Regions from separate parts of the Bacillus jepli genome, predicted to be linked through region 3. Evidence: riboswitches for the same ligand, from Rfam matches in the RefSeq annotation. Region 3 holds a riboswitch; each other region holds the start of a gene.
What was found. A riboswitch is a leader RNA that binds a small molecule or an ion and turns the genes downstream of it on or off. The one in region 3 is predicted to bind thiamine pyrophosphate.

Region 1 (3,384 bases), 2.9 Mb from region 3:
ATTAGTCCTTCGATTCCGTTTTTCTCGTCCGAATTTGCTGTTACTTCTTCATCAGAAGAAAGTCCAGAAACAGAAATGGCATTTTTGTATTCGAAGACATCATCTGCTTCAATTACACCTGTCACAAATATGATAAAAACAATGCCAATTGCAGCCAAAAATTTATTCAAGGTTACCAAACTCCTTTTTTCCATGTCTACTACTCATCTATATGCATTCTGAAAAAGGATTAGGACAACTAATCCCACAAGAGTTATTGGTAGTTTGTTAAATAAAACAAGGAGCCAGGAGAACCGTCCCTGCGGCCCCGACCCCCGTGGCTCCTAGTGGATGTTGGCTTTGCGAATTCCGTCAAAGATGTTGATCGCTGCAGATACGATGATTGAAACAAGTACAAGAGCTATGAACCATGTTTTAAAGTCAAAACCATCGATGCCAAATAAATCTGTCATATACAAGACAAAATCTTGATTTAAGATAGTAGGTTTTAAGAAGATTATGATGAATACAATGTTCGAAAATACTTGCAAGAGTGTATTGTAGATTGCCATTCTATTCGTCCATTGCCCTTTGATTAGTTTATATAGAGCTAATGCTATTTCCAAACCAATCACAACTAGAACGATTGGCCAAAAAGAAAGCAAAACCTCATGGTTTAAAGCTGGGATTACAAATTCGAGACCACCATCACCACCTTCATAAACACCTAGTAGTCGATTCGCATAAAAATAAGTGGTTACCCAAATTGAAATCCATAAAAAAGCGCCGAATACTTCAAGTTTTGAAATCGCTTTTTTCTTAGGAATATATGCGATTTTCTTTAAATCATCTGGAGTCCATTTTTGTAGGCTTGTGGTTAGTGGCTGATCATCTTTACTTTTATCCACTCTTTCAATTATGGCGAACACAAGTGTGAACCAAAAGAATGTTTGTATCGAAACCTCAATGATTCTCGCAATCCCGAAGCCTATTGTGTCTAAAACCAAATTAATAATAGCTTCATCACCTTGATACCCGATAAGATATTCTGCAAATATCGAGATGAGAGCAACTACAGCGGCAATCGGTACAATCATTTTTAGTAAGTTGACGTACACGTCGAAATAACGTGGACCAATAAGGTGCATGGGCCGGTCGCGATAATTATTAGCCAATTTTGCTGGGCTTCCTAATTTTTCGAGCACGGTTTTGACATCCTCTTCGATATAATCATCAGGCAACATATCCTCAATGGTCGACCGTAGTTCAAGTGCGATATCGGCACGCATTTTTTCAGGAAGCCGTCTTGTAACCTCCTGAATGTAGATATCAATCAGATTCATAATCTTCCTCTCCCTCTAAAAGGCTGTATAGCTCTTTTGAATTTTGAATCCATTCCTTTTTTAGCTGTAAAAAGATCTCGAGCCCGTATTCACTTAATACATAGTACTTACGGGGTCTGCTTTCAGATGTATCCCAACTGCTCGTCACCAATTCTTGTTTTTCAAGGCGGCGTAGCAAGGGATATAAGGTACTTTGGTCGATTGCAATTCCGGATCCCTCTAATAATTGAACAAGTGAATATCCATATTGAGGGGTTCGTAATTGACTTAATACCGCTAGTGTCAACGTTCCTCTTCTAAGCTCTGTCATTAATGAGTTTAATAAGTTACTCATTCACCCACCTCATTTTTTATTACTATATGTCATACAGTATTTAATTTATACTATGTATCGTACACTATTGTTGTTACGAAAGCAATGACCCATTTTAAAATAATGACAGATTTTTTTCGTATGGTATAATAAAGACAAGTAAATATGAGTAGGGGAGCTCACACATGTGGGCTGAGAGTAAGCGAAATGTAGCTTAGACCCTGTAACCTGATTTGGATAATGCCAACGTAGGGAATTTGTGTAAGTATGTGCGTTCATGCGGTATATCTATTTTAGGTATACCGCATTTTTTATTTTGTATAGGAGGATGAAGGATGTTTGAAAAAATTTTAGCAAATGTTAGGGAAAGCACACCGCTTGTACATAATATTACTAACTATGTGACGGTAAATGACGTTGCAAACATGGTCCTTGCTTGTGGGGGTTCACCAATTATGGCAGATGATCCTAAGGAAGTGGCAGATATTACAAATATTTGTAGCGCTCTTGTCATCAATATTGGTACATTAAACGAGCGTACGATTGAATCCATGATTTTAGCAGGAAAAGCTGCTAATAAAGTTGGGAACCCCGTAATTTTGGACCCAGTTGGGGCGGGTGCATCTAGCCTGAGGACTAATACTGTCTATCGCCTATTAAACGAAGTACAGTTTTCCGTAATCCGAGGGAATCTTTCTGAAATAAAAACCGTTCATGCTGGTAGTGGGTATACAAAAGGTGTGGATGCCGCCGCAGAAGATGTGATTAATGAAGGAAACCTCGATGAAATGGTTCAGTTTGCAAAAAGGGTAAGTGAGCAAACACATGCTGTTATCGCTATTACGGGTGCGATTGATATCGTGGCCAATAAGGATAAAGCCTATGTAATCAGAAATGGGCATCCATTGATGTCAAAAATCACAGGGACAGGTTGTATGCTTACATCCGTTGTCGCTGCTTATTGTGGTGCAAATCCTCAGGAAATTTTAAAAAGTACGGCCGCTGCGGTGAGTGCGATGGGATATTGCGGAGAACTTGCACACCAAAAGGTAGAAGAATTAAATGGTGGAACTTCATCATTTAGAACGTACTTGATTGATTGGATGAGCAAGCTAGACTTTAGATTACTACAAGGTGGGATGAACATTGAAAATCGATAAAAATGCAATGCTTTTATATGCAGTAACCGATCGTGCTTGGACAGGCAATCGGACTTTAGTCGAGCAGGTAGAAGCTGCATTAGTGGGTGGAATTACCTTCCTTCAACTCAGAGAAAAAAATCTCGAGTATGATGAATTTTTACAGGAAGCAGTTGAACTAAAAAAGTTAACGGCTTTTTATCATGTTCCATTTGTTATTAACGATAATGTGGAGGTTGCGCTAGCATGTGATGCGGATGGAGTGCATGTAGGGCAAGAGGATATGCCGGTTGAAAAAGTTAGGGATATGATTGGACCAGATAAAATTCTTGGAGTTTCTGCTCAAAATGTAGAACAAGCCATTGCAGCAGAAAAAGCGGGGGCGGATTATCTTGGTATTGGGTCTGTATTTCCAACGAACACAAAGTTGGATGCAAAACCGATGACTTTTGAAACGGTCCAAGAAATTTGCCAAAGTGTTTCGATTCCGATCGTTGCAATCGGTGGAATTACGAAAACCAATATCTTGGAATTGAGTGGTAGTGGGGTAGATGGAGTGGCTGTTGTATCCGCAATTTTTGCACAGCCTGATATCACCGCAGCAACAAAA
Region 2 (3,384 bases), 2.1 Mb from region 3:
AGTGTAAATTTATTTCATTTTTTTGTCAATAGGTTTTTTCTATAATGATAATGTTCCTACTTAATTTTCATCATACGCATTAAGTGCGTTCACACTGTGCGCCAGCGCAGATCCTTCTTTTAATGCAACGGCAACGAAAATAGCTTCAGAAATTTCTTCCAAATCAGCGCCTGCTTTTTTAGCATTTTTCGTATGAAGATCGATGCAGTACGGACAACCCGTTGTATGTGCGCAAGCAACCGCAATCAACTCTTTGTCCTTTTCTGTTAAGTTTTGCGCTTTGAGCGACTTACTGTCAAAATCAATAAATGCTTTAAATGCCTCTCCACTCAAGTCCGCAAATTCTTTCAGTCTAGCAAAATAGGATGCCTTATACAGTTCTTCATCACCATTTCCATCATATGCGTTGAGTGCATTCACCCCATGTGCTAAAGAAGAACCAGCCTTTAATGCAGTCGCAACAAAAATAGCTTCCGCCACTTCCTCTTTCGTTGAGTCATTCTTTTTCGCATTGCCAACATGTAAATCAATGCAATATGGACAACCTGTGATATGCGCGACCGCCACGGCAATCAGTTCCTTTTGCTTCACGGAAAGTCTTCCCGCTGCTAAAGCTTGGCTATCAAACTTGATGAAAGATTGAAAGGTCTCTGGGGCATACTGTTTCAATTCTGGAAGTCTTCCGAAGTATTCCTTTTTGTACAAGCTATCTGTTTTTGTTACTGTCATTTTGCATCTCTCCCTTAGGTATTTTCCCCAATTAAAATACGATTTTTCACATCAACTTACTTAGTTTTTGTAAAATGTGGACACCTAATATACGTTTAAGTGTAAACATATAAAATTTAAAAAGCCCCTTCCGATGAGGAAGAGGCATTATGTACGTCCACACTCATCTTTCAAGCATTTGCTTGCTGGAATTAGCACCTTGATACATTCATCGTAACGGTTGCTGCGGGATCAACGGACCAGTTTCCTCCCCCGACTCTTGATAAGAGAAAATCGTATTTAATTTAGGAATCTATTACTTACTACCTTACATGAATTGACAAAAGCTTGTCAACAGAAATATTAGATTATTTCGAAAAAGTAGCCATTAACCGAGTTTTGAGATTTAACACTTATAGGTTAATCGGCCACTCCTCTAAATGCTCTGCCATATCCCAAAACATGTATTCGTACATGCTTGTTTTTACGACAATTTCTTCAAGAATTGCTAGTTCTCGTTCAGATTTTCCACTAGCCATTACATTGAGAAGAGTTTTACAATCATCGGATAACTTCGTAAATTCATCGGATGCATACATTTTAACCCATTCTCCATAAAATTCATGTTCGATGGATCCAGGCCATGTTACGAGCTCTTTTCCAATAAAATTATAACTCCAAGCACAAGTAAGGACGGCTGCAACAACATTTTCAACACCGCCAAGGTGGGCGACGTTCAGCATGTAACTTGTGTAAGAAGTCGTAGTTGATGCAGGCTTTGTGGCCTCTAGTTCTTCATGAGAGATACCAAATTTCGCGGCATATTGACGGTGAAGATCCATCTCCACCTCAAGCGTACCATGTAAAAGATTTGCAAAAATGGACATTGTTTTTAAATCGGGAGCTTTTGCACTTCCTATCGCAAATAGACGGCTATACTCAATTAAGTACACATAATCTTGTTTCATATAATGTTTAAATTTTTCCTTTTCCAACCAGCCCTCGCCTATCCCTTTGACGAAAGGATGTTCCAAATACGAATTCCAAATTGGTTCTACTCGATTCCATAAACGATCAGTAAATAAACGACTCACTTTCATTTCCCCTCTCTACTTTTGACATCAGGGAGAAAAAACAAAACCCATCACTAGTGACTAGAAATGGGTTCGGTAATATATCATCGTATACACGACAAATACCAACTCCACTTCCCTACGCTAGTGTTACCTAGATCAGGTTCAAAGGGTCGATATTTCTATCTCTCAGCAAATACATGCTCCCCTAGTCGAATTGTTAGATTATTAAGTTACTATATATTAGTTAAACATAGCCGCTGAAAATAAGCAAATGTTCGAAAGATTACCAGACCTGTTATGTGCAAGCCAAAAAAATCCTCCAAGATGGAAGATTTCTTATTTCAAATTCGGATATCCTTGTTGTCTTAATGCCTCATATACCAATATCGCAGCGGTGTTTGAAAGGTTAAGGGATCGAACATGCTGATTCATTGGGATTCTTAAAAAATGATTTTTATGTTTTTCTAGCAAAACTTTAGGTAAGCCTGTTGTTTCTTTTCCAAACATAAAATAATGTTCTTTTGAAACATCGCTGAAATCAAAAGCTGAATGTGTTTTTTCGCCAAACGTTTCAATATAGTAAAACTCACCTTGATTTTTCGAAAAAAAGTCATCTAATGAGTCATAATACGTGATATTGACGGAATGCCAGAAATCGAAACCCGCTCGTTTGATCATTTCTTCATCTGTTGAAAAGCCAAGTGGCCGGATTAAATGTAAGGCTGTATCCGTTGCAGCACAAGTACGTGCAATATTTCCTGTATTAGCCGGAATATCTGGTTGATAAAGTACTACATGTATTGCCAAGAATGGTCACTCCTAACTATAATTTCAATCCAAATTATAGCATATAGACCGCGGACAGAGGAACTTTAGATGAGTTCGTTATACCCAGTTTGCCCTTACAAAATTACAAAGTAAATCCCAAAGACGACTGCAATCGTTATGACAAAAACGCCAAGGGTGAGCACCGTGGTTTTGGGAGTGCGGAACGTCTGGTTATTAATCGCATTGATTTTTCTCATATAGGCAATCATAGCCATAATAATAGTCAGAATGCCAATCCCAACAGAAAATAGTCCAATCACATTTGCTAATAGATCCCCTGTCGAGGAAAGGCTGGTTTTCATTGTAAAATGCAAATTCGTTACAAGGAACCCAACCCCAATAATCGCAATTGCCGTTCTTACCCATGCTAAAAATGTTCTTTCATTCGCAAGATGCTGCTGAATGTATTTAGAATCCACTGTTTGATTGTTCTCCACTTTTTTCGGGTTATCTCTATTCATAACATCACCCTCTTTATACTCAAGTTTAAACCTTCTTAAAATACTAGTTCGGTTATCAGTGTTTAATTCGTAGCTACATTCCATAAAATAACCCAAGAATACTAATTGATAAAATCGGAGGTATTTTCTTTGGGTATCTTTAAGGAAAGTAAAAATAAAACCAACAGATTAACCGCTGCTGAAGTATCCGCACTGTGGCTTCAGTATATGGGTGATAGTATGGCTATATGTGTATACAAATATTTTCTTAACATCGTTGAAAACAAAGAGATTAAACCTATTTTAGAAAGTTCATTACAGTTAGCTGAAAG
Region 3 (3,384 bases):
AAGAAGAAGAATAAGAATAAGAATATTTTAGAGTATAGACTCTGTTTCAATATCCTGTTAAGGAGATGGTTCTGATGATGAATCGCGTAGTTCTCGTTGGGAGACTTACAAAGGATCCGGAATTACGGTATACCCCAAGTGGAGTTGCAGTTGCAACCTTCACACTCGCAGTAAATCGAACATTTACGAATCAGTCAGGCGAACGTGAAGCTGACTTCATTAATTGCGTTGTATGGCGCCGACCCGCTGAAAACGTGGCGAACTTTCTGAAAAAGGGAAGTTTAGCAGGCGTTGATGGTCGTCTTCAAACGAGAAATTATGAAGGTCAAGATGGCAAACGCGTATATGTTACTGAGGTTGTAGCAGAAAGTGTTCAATTCCTTGAACCTCGAAATGCAAATGACCAACAGCGCAGCGGTGGAGGTAACTTTGGTGGCAATAATGGCGGAGGCTATGGTGGTAATCAAGGTGGCTACGGTGGCAACCAGGGTGGAAGCCAAGGCGGTGGCCAAGGTGGATACTCTCCATTTGGACAGAGTCAGAACCCAAATCAAAACCAAGGACCTACAAGAGTAGACCAAGATCCATTTGCGAATGATGGACAACCCATCGATATTTCAGACGATGATCTTCCATTCTAACTTGTAAGTTAATCTATAAAATGAAATTCGGAAGGAGGAAAAAGAGATGGCAGGCGGACGTAAAGGTGGACGTGCAAAGCGTCGTAAAGTGTGTTACTTCACAGCTAATGGAATTACACACATCGATTACAAAGAAGTAGATTTACTTAAAAAATTCGTTTCTGAGCGTGGTAAAATCTTACCTCGTCGAGTAACTGGTACAAGCGCAAAATACCAACGTAAATTAACAGTTGCTATTAAACGTGCTCGTCAAATGGCATTATTACCATATGTATCTGGTGAATAGTAAACAAAAGCGATGACTGTCAATGCGGTCATCGCTTTTTTTATGGTTATTTTTTGACGGGACCAAGAGAACCGTCCCTGTGGTTCTTACATTGTTTGCTTTTGTATGAAAAAACGAGGTGAAGCTACTATAAGTAATACTAAAACGATTGAACATGCAATAAAGGATCCTAGCATTGCAATGCTGTTAAATGTAAAGGAGTAAAACACAGGGTCCATTCCTTTTGGTGCATACATGCCCCAGTATATAAATCCAGCAAGAAAATGCCAGAAGTAACGTGCTACACTTCCTACAAATATTGCGAATACAATCATAACTAAAGCTAATCCTTTTTTATTTTTATTTAACATGTTTTGAACCGGACTTTTAAATAAACCAGCAAAACCGATAAAAGGAAAAGCAATTACAAATTCAATAAAACCTTGTAATGGATGAATAATTTGAGGGTCGAATACAAGTTGTAATAATCCCCATATTAATCCTGAAAGAAACCCTGTTTTGAATCCCCATCTTAAAGAAATAATAAATACAGGAACCATTGCAAAAGAAATGGATATTGTTGCGATTTTAATAGATGGTACAAATATGTCCAGTGCCAACGCCAATACTGCAAAAATTGCAGCTTCAATCATTGCCTGTAATCTTGTGTTTCTCATAAAAAAATCCCCCTTGAAGTATGTTGTAAAAAAACGCACCCCAAAGGAGAACAACTTTAATAAAAGTATAAGTTCTCAGGTAACTCTCACATCCCTACGCTAGCATTAACTAACAGGTTCGAAGGGTCTGAACTCTAATGTTCACTCTCAGCAAAATTGCTCCCCTTGTGGTTACGTTTATTCATTTAATTACTATCATAATAGAAAATAGGGAAAAGTAAAACAAAAAGTTTTTATAACAGGAGATATTCGACTAAAGAATGACAGGTTTCTATGTCAAACTTTGAAGACATCATGTTCAGTGGAGGTCCAAAAGTTGAAGACTTTCTAGTAAATCTTTAAAATAGAAAGTGATTGTTAAAATAGGCTCATGTTTTAAAGGGTCATATAAGTTGAGGTGAAAAGGTGAAAAACGCAAAAAATTTAACAGAAGGCGCCATGCTACTAGCTTTTTATAGTGTGCTATTACTTCTTACTTTATATATCCCACTATTAGGAGCTTTATTTTTATTCCTTTTGCCAGTACCATTTATTCTGTTTACGGTGAAATATCGGGTAAAGCAGTCATTCCTATTTCTACTAATTGCCTTTTTATTATCTGGGCTATTAGGTTCGGTTTTGGGGATTATACATACGATTGTGTTTGGAATAACAGGAATCTTACTAGGTGAGTTGATCAACCGAGGAAGAAGTGGTATCGAGCTTTTTCTAGGCTCCTGTTTATCGTATTTGTTCTCAATCGTGCTACTGTATGTAACAGCTATAGCAGTTCTGCAAATTGATGTATTTGACATGATTCGAGAGAGCTCACGGGAATCTTTTGCCATGGCTGAGAGTATAATGAGGGCAACAGGGGGCGAAGTGAATAAAGAGGCTATTGCAAAACTTGAAGAGTCAATTAACATGATGCAATACATCGTCCCAAGTATGTTCGTTTTGTTTGCGATGCTTCTAGCCTTTGTTACGGTAATAGCAATGAAACCAGTGCTTACCCGACTTCAAGTGAAAATGAATCCATTTCCACCTTTCCGGGAGATTACTTTTCCTAAGAGTATTTTATGGTATTACTTACTAATTTTACTTTTAAGCTTTGTTGAATTGGAAAAGGGTACGTTTGGGTATACCGCCTTTTTAAATCTCTTTTTTGTTCTGCAGTTATTTATGATAATTCAAGGTCTGTCCTTCATTTATTATTTTTGCCATCAAAAAGGAATTACAAAGGCTGTGCCAATTATACTGACAATCTTCACACCATTTCTCCTTTATATTATTCGAATCTTAGGTATAATTGACATAGGGTTTCAACTGAGAAATCGAATTAGCGGAAAGAAGTAAAACAAAGCTTTAGGGAGCTGAAAATTACATGCCAGATTTTTACAAAAGGAAGTTATTTCGCTATCCTATTTATGCATTGCTTGTGATAACAAGTATTTTTAGTGCAATTCTTGTTTATTTTAAATGGATGATCGGGTTAGCATGTTTTCTGCTCCTTGGATTTATTGTGTATTTTTTATTAAAAGCAAACTCAATTCTAAAAAAGGAAATGGAGCATTATATCTCAACCCTTTCGTATCGCTTAAAAAAGGTTGGCGAAGAAGCGTTAATGGAAATGCCGATTGGGATCCTGCTTTATAATGAGGAATTTCAGGTTGAGTGGGCAAATGCCTATTTATCGAACTTTCTTGACGCAGATACGCTGGTAGGAAGATCGCTTTATGAGGTTGAGGAACTGATTGTACCCTTAATTCAACAAGAGATCGAAAGTGAGACAATTACATTAAATGAGCAGAAATTCAAGGTC
Region 4 (3,384 bases), 2.3 Mb from region 3:
TCTATTAAAGTTTCTGTAAAGATGAAATCGTGTGTCGTATTTTTGGCAGTCCCAGCAATCGGTGCAGCACGCTTGACCATATCCGGATATCTCACAGCCCATTCATATGTCTGTTGGGCTCCCATTGATCCGCCTACAACTAAAGCAATTTCTTCAATACCGTACTTTTCAGTAAGGAATTGATGTTGAGCACGTACATCATCGCTAATTCTGACCTTCGGAAAGTTTACCAAACTAATAGGAGCGGGACTGTTATGCGGGGAACTTGATAGTCCATTTCCAATTTGGTTGATAATAACAATAAAGTATTTACTAGGATCTAGAGCTCTTCCTTCTCCTATATATGGCTCATAGGCCTTGTTTGTACCTGAAAACCAAGTAGGGAGAACAATCGCATTATCCTTTGCTTCGTTTAGTTCACCGAATGTCGAATAGGCAAGCTGACAGTTTGGAATCATTCCACCTTCTTCTAGTGTGAAATCTCCTAAATTATGAAGTTCAAAAGGACCGTGGAACTCTTGGCTATAAAATGAATTCTCAATCAAAGTGGGAACCACCTTTCATTTTTTATTCTACTTATACAATATATATAGAAGAAATCTACTTTTGAGAACGGCTAGATGGACAAACTTATTAATAAACTTGAATTTTTTTTGAAAATAAGCACGTTTTCATTTCCCCTTCATATACTACTTATTGTGTGAGAAAACTGTTAGAAGGGAAGTACGAAGATGAGCAACGAGATTAAAACACCAGTTTCAAATGATTACAAGGACAAAGAAGGCTACAAGGTAATCGAAGTAAACCTTAACACTCCAACAGAAAACTTATTTGCTGTTGTTACACCTATAAAGATGCAGTAGTTTCCTCTAAATACTATCTTTTCGTGCGTATTCTTACATAGAAAAGATGGTATTTTTATTTTGCTTATAAAAGGCAATAACGTACAATAAAGGAAACGTAATAAAGGAGCATGTTATGAACGAATTAAATGATCTTGTTGAATTATTTGAAACGAATCGAAATGAAGAAAATGCAGAACCAATGAAGAAATATATGAAAAACCTGTTCCCATTCCTTGGAATAAAAGCACCGTTAAGAAGACAATTAATGCGTGATTTTTATAAAGAAACAGGTATTTTACAACAAGAAATTAATCTTAAGCTTGTCAAACAATTGTGGATGAAAGAAGAACGCGAATATCAATATGCAGCATTAGACTATTTAGTTAAGTCTCTAAAGAAAATAAATAGCAGCCATTTACTATTTATAGAGAATCTCATTATCACCAAATCTTGGTGGGACACGGTAGATATTCTTGCCCCACATCTTATTGGAAAAATCGCAAAAGAAACACCCAGCATAATTGAGGATAAAATCGAAAAATGGACATTCAGTGACAACATATGGCTAAAACGTTCATCGATATTATTTCAATTAAAATACAAACTAGAAACAAATGAAACATACCTATACAAATACATAAGAGCTAATGCAGATAGTAAGGAATTTTTCATCCAAAAGGCAATCGGTTGGGCATTAAGGGAATACTCAAAAACTAACCCAGATTCAGTTCGTGAATTTATTAATGAAACCACACTGGCGAAATTAAGCATTAGAGAGGGGAGTAAATATATTTAAAGGCTAGCGATCAATTACCTTTACATTTTTGTCTGAACATACTATGCTTATAGAAAGAATATTCGCAAACTACTAGGGGTGCCCGACTGGGCTGAGAGAAAAACGGACGTTTTTTAACCCTTTGGACCTGATCCGGGTAATACCGGCGGAGGAAAGTAGAGTGGAAAACTTCCATCTTTTCTTGCTACCTAAGCCAGGTCCATATATGTGGATCTGGCTTTTTGCGTATTTCTTATCATACTTTATTAGGAGGCTACTAGAATGAAATTACAAAATCAGGTTGTTCTTGTTACCGGTGGTGCACGTGGACTAGGAAAGGAAATTGTAAAAGCATTTGCAAATGAAGGAGCGAAAGTGGTTATCAATTACTTCAAAAGTGAAGCAAAAGCTCATTCTCTAAAAGAAGAAATTGGTGAAAACGCAATTGCAATTCAAGCTGATGTGAGAAATCGTGAGCAGGTAAAGAACTTATTTATTGAATCGAAAAAGCATTTTGATCAACCTATAACAACAGTTGTTAATAACGCTTTAATAAATTTCCGTTTTGATCCCATTGCAAGAAAAAACGCTGAAGAGATATCATGGGCAGATTATCACGCACAGCTCGAAGGAGCAATCCGAGGGGCTTTACATACAACTCAAGCTGCAATTACTGACATGAAGGAATTAGGTTTTGGTCGAATCGTGACTATTGGTACAAATCTCTTTCAAAACCCTGTCGTTGCCTATCATGATTACAACACTAGTAAGGCAGCACTTTTAGGATTTACTCGAAACATGGCAAAAGACCTTGGGGCTTATGGCATTAACGTTAACATGATATCAGGAGGTCTACTTCAAACAACAGATGCAAGTTCGGCAACTTCTGAAGAGGTTTTCCAAATAATTAAGAATTCAACACCTCTTCAAAAAGTCACGACACCAGAGGATGTTGCGAATGCGGTTCTTTTCTTTGCATCACCTTGGAGTAAAGGTGTAACTGGACAGAACCTAGTCGTTGATGGCGGATTAGTAATGGACTAAATTTCAAAAGGAGGATTAACAGTGAATAAAACATTAAAAATGACAATTACAGCGATGTTTGTCGCAATAGGAACAGTTACAAGCCATTTGTTTGCAATACCAATCGGATTTACAAAAGTGTTTCCAATGCAACATTTTATTAATGTACTGTCGGCAGTCATTTTGGGTCCAGCATACGCAGTACTTCAAGCTTTTTCAGTATCATTACTTCGAAACATGCTAGGGACAGGTTCATTATTTGCCTTTCCAGGAAGTATGATTGGTGCGTTTTTAGCAGCCTTTTTATATTCAAAAACAAAGAAAGCTTCTATGGCAATGACCGGTGAAATTATCGGAACCGGATTATTAGGAGCGATGGCTTGTTATCCAATCGCCACACTCATACTTGGTCAGGATGCAGCGCTTTTTGGGTTCGTGCCCGCGTTCATTTTTAGCTCAATTGCAGGATCTATCTTTGGGTTTATTATCGTTGGCATCGTATTAAAAAGCCCTGCCTTTAAAACATATCAAGAACGAAATCTTTAACATCGGAAAAAGACTAAACAGTTAGCGTTTAGTCTTTTTTAAATCATTAAACCACCTATGATATATAGAACTGTTGCAAGTATCCCACCAATCGCTGAAACTTTTAATTTGTATTGAGCATAATCAACTAGGTCTAGATCTAAAATCGATGCTGTTGTAATAGTTGTATCACCAAGTGGGGATGTCAATGCTCCA

Region 1: linked by a shared signal. The riboswitch ahead of thiM (hydroxyethylthiazole kinase) and the one ahead of thiT (energy-coupled thiamine transporter ThiT) in region 3 are both predicted to bind thiamine pyrophosphate.
Region 2: linked by a shared signal. The riboswitch ahead of tenA (thiaminase II) and the one ahead of thiT (energy-coupled thiamine transporter ThiT) in region 3 are both predicted to bind thiamine pyrophosphate.
Region 4: linked by a shared signal. The riboswitch ahead of ABC371_RS17540 (3-oxoacyl-ACP reductase) and the one ahead of thiT (energy-coupled thiamine transporter ThiT) in region 3 are both predicted to bind thiamine pyrophosphate.

The regions. Positions count from the first base shown of each region.
Region 1 is NZ_JBDFMO010000001.1:4,000,892-4,004,275, reverse strand. Features, by position in the region: gene ABC371_RS20460 (hypothetical protein) at 1-170, opposite strand, end outside; gene ABC371_RS20455 (HAAS signaling domain-containing protein) at 324-1,322, opposite strand; gene ABC371_RS20450 (PadR family transcriptional regulator) at 1,309-1,656, opposite strand; TPP riboswitch at 1,797-1,907, shown strand; gene thiM (hydroxyethylthiazole kinase) at 1,971-2,795, shown strand; gene thiE (thiamine phosphate synthase) at 2,782-3,384, shown strand, end outside.
Region 2 is NZ_JBDFMO010000001.1:3,179,494-3,182,877, reverse strand. Features, by position in the region: gene ABC371_RS16280 (carboxymuconolactone decarboxylase family protein) at 61-729, opposite strand; SAM riboswitch class I at 890-998, opposite strand; gene tenA (thiaminase II) at 1,122-1,802, opposite strand; TPP riboswitch at 1,901-2,001, opposite strand; gene trmL (tRNA (uridine(34)/cytosine(34)/5-carboxymethylaminomethyluridine(34)-2'-O)-methyltransferase TrmL) at 2,121-2,591, opposite strand; gene ABC371_RS16265 (YidH family protein) at 2,687-3,073, opposite strand; gene ABC371_RS16260 (DUF3231 family protein) at 3,203-3,384, shown strand, end outside.
Region 3 is NZ_JBDFMO010000001.1:1,085,637-1,089,020, forward strand. Features, by position in the region: gene rpsF (30S ribosomal protein S6) at 1-14, shown strand, start outside; gene ssb (single-stranded DNA-binding protein) at 75-641, shown strand; gene rpsR (30S ribosomal protein S18) at 688-927, shown strand; gene thiT (energy-coupled thiamine transporter ThiT) at 1,014-1,583, opposite strand; TPP riboswitch at 1,658-1,759, opposite strand; gene ABC371_RS05625 (YybS family protein) at 1,989-2,918, shown strand; gene ABC371_RS05630 (DHH family phosphoesterase) at 2,947-3,384, shown strand, end outside.
Region 4 is NZ_JBDFMO010000001.1:3,421,359-3,424,742, forward strand. Features, by position in the region: gene ABC371_RS17525 (alpha/beta fold hydrolase) at 1-545, opposite strand, end outside; gene ABC371_RS17530 (hypothetical protein) at 732-863, shown strand; gene ABC371_RS17535 (DNA alkylation repair protein) at 979-1,641, shown strand; TPP riboswitch at 1,706-1,812, shown strand; gene ABC371_RS17540 (3-oxoacyl-ACP reductase) at 1,903-2,664, shown strand; gene thiW (energy coupling factor transporter S component ThiW) at 2,686-3,189, shown strand; gene ABC371_RS17550 (Na+/H+ antiporter NhaC family protein) at 3,228-3,384, opposite strand, start outside.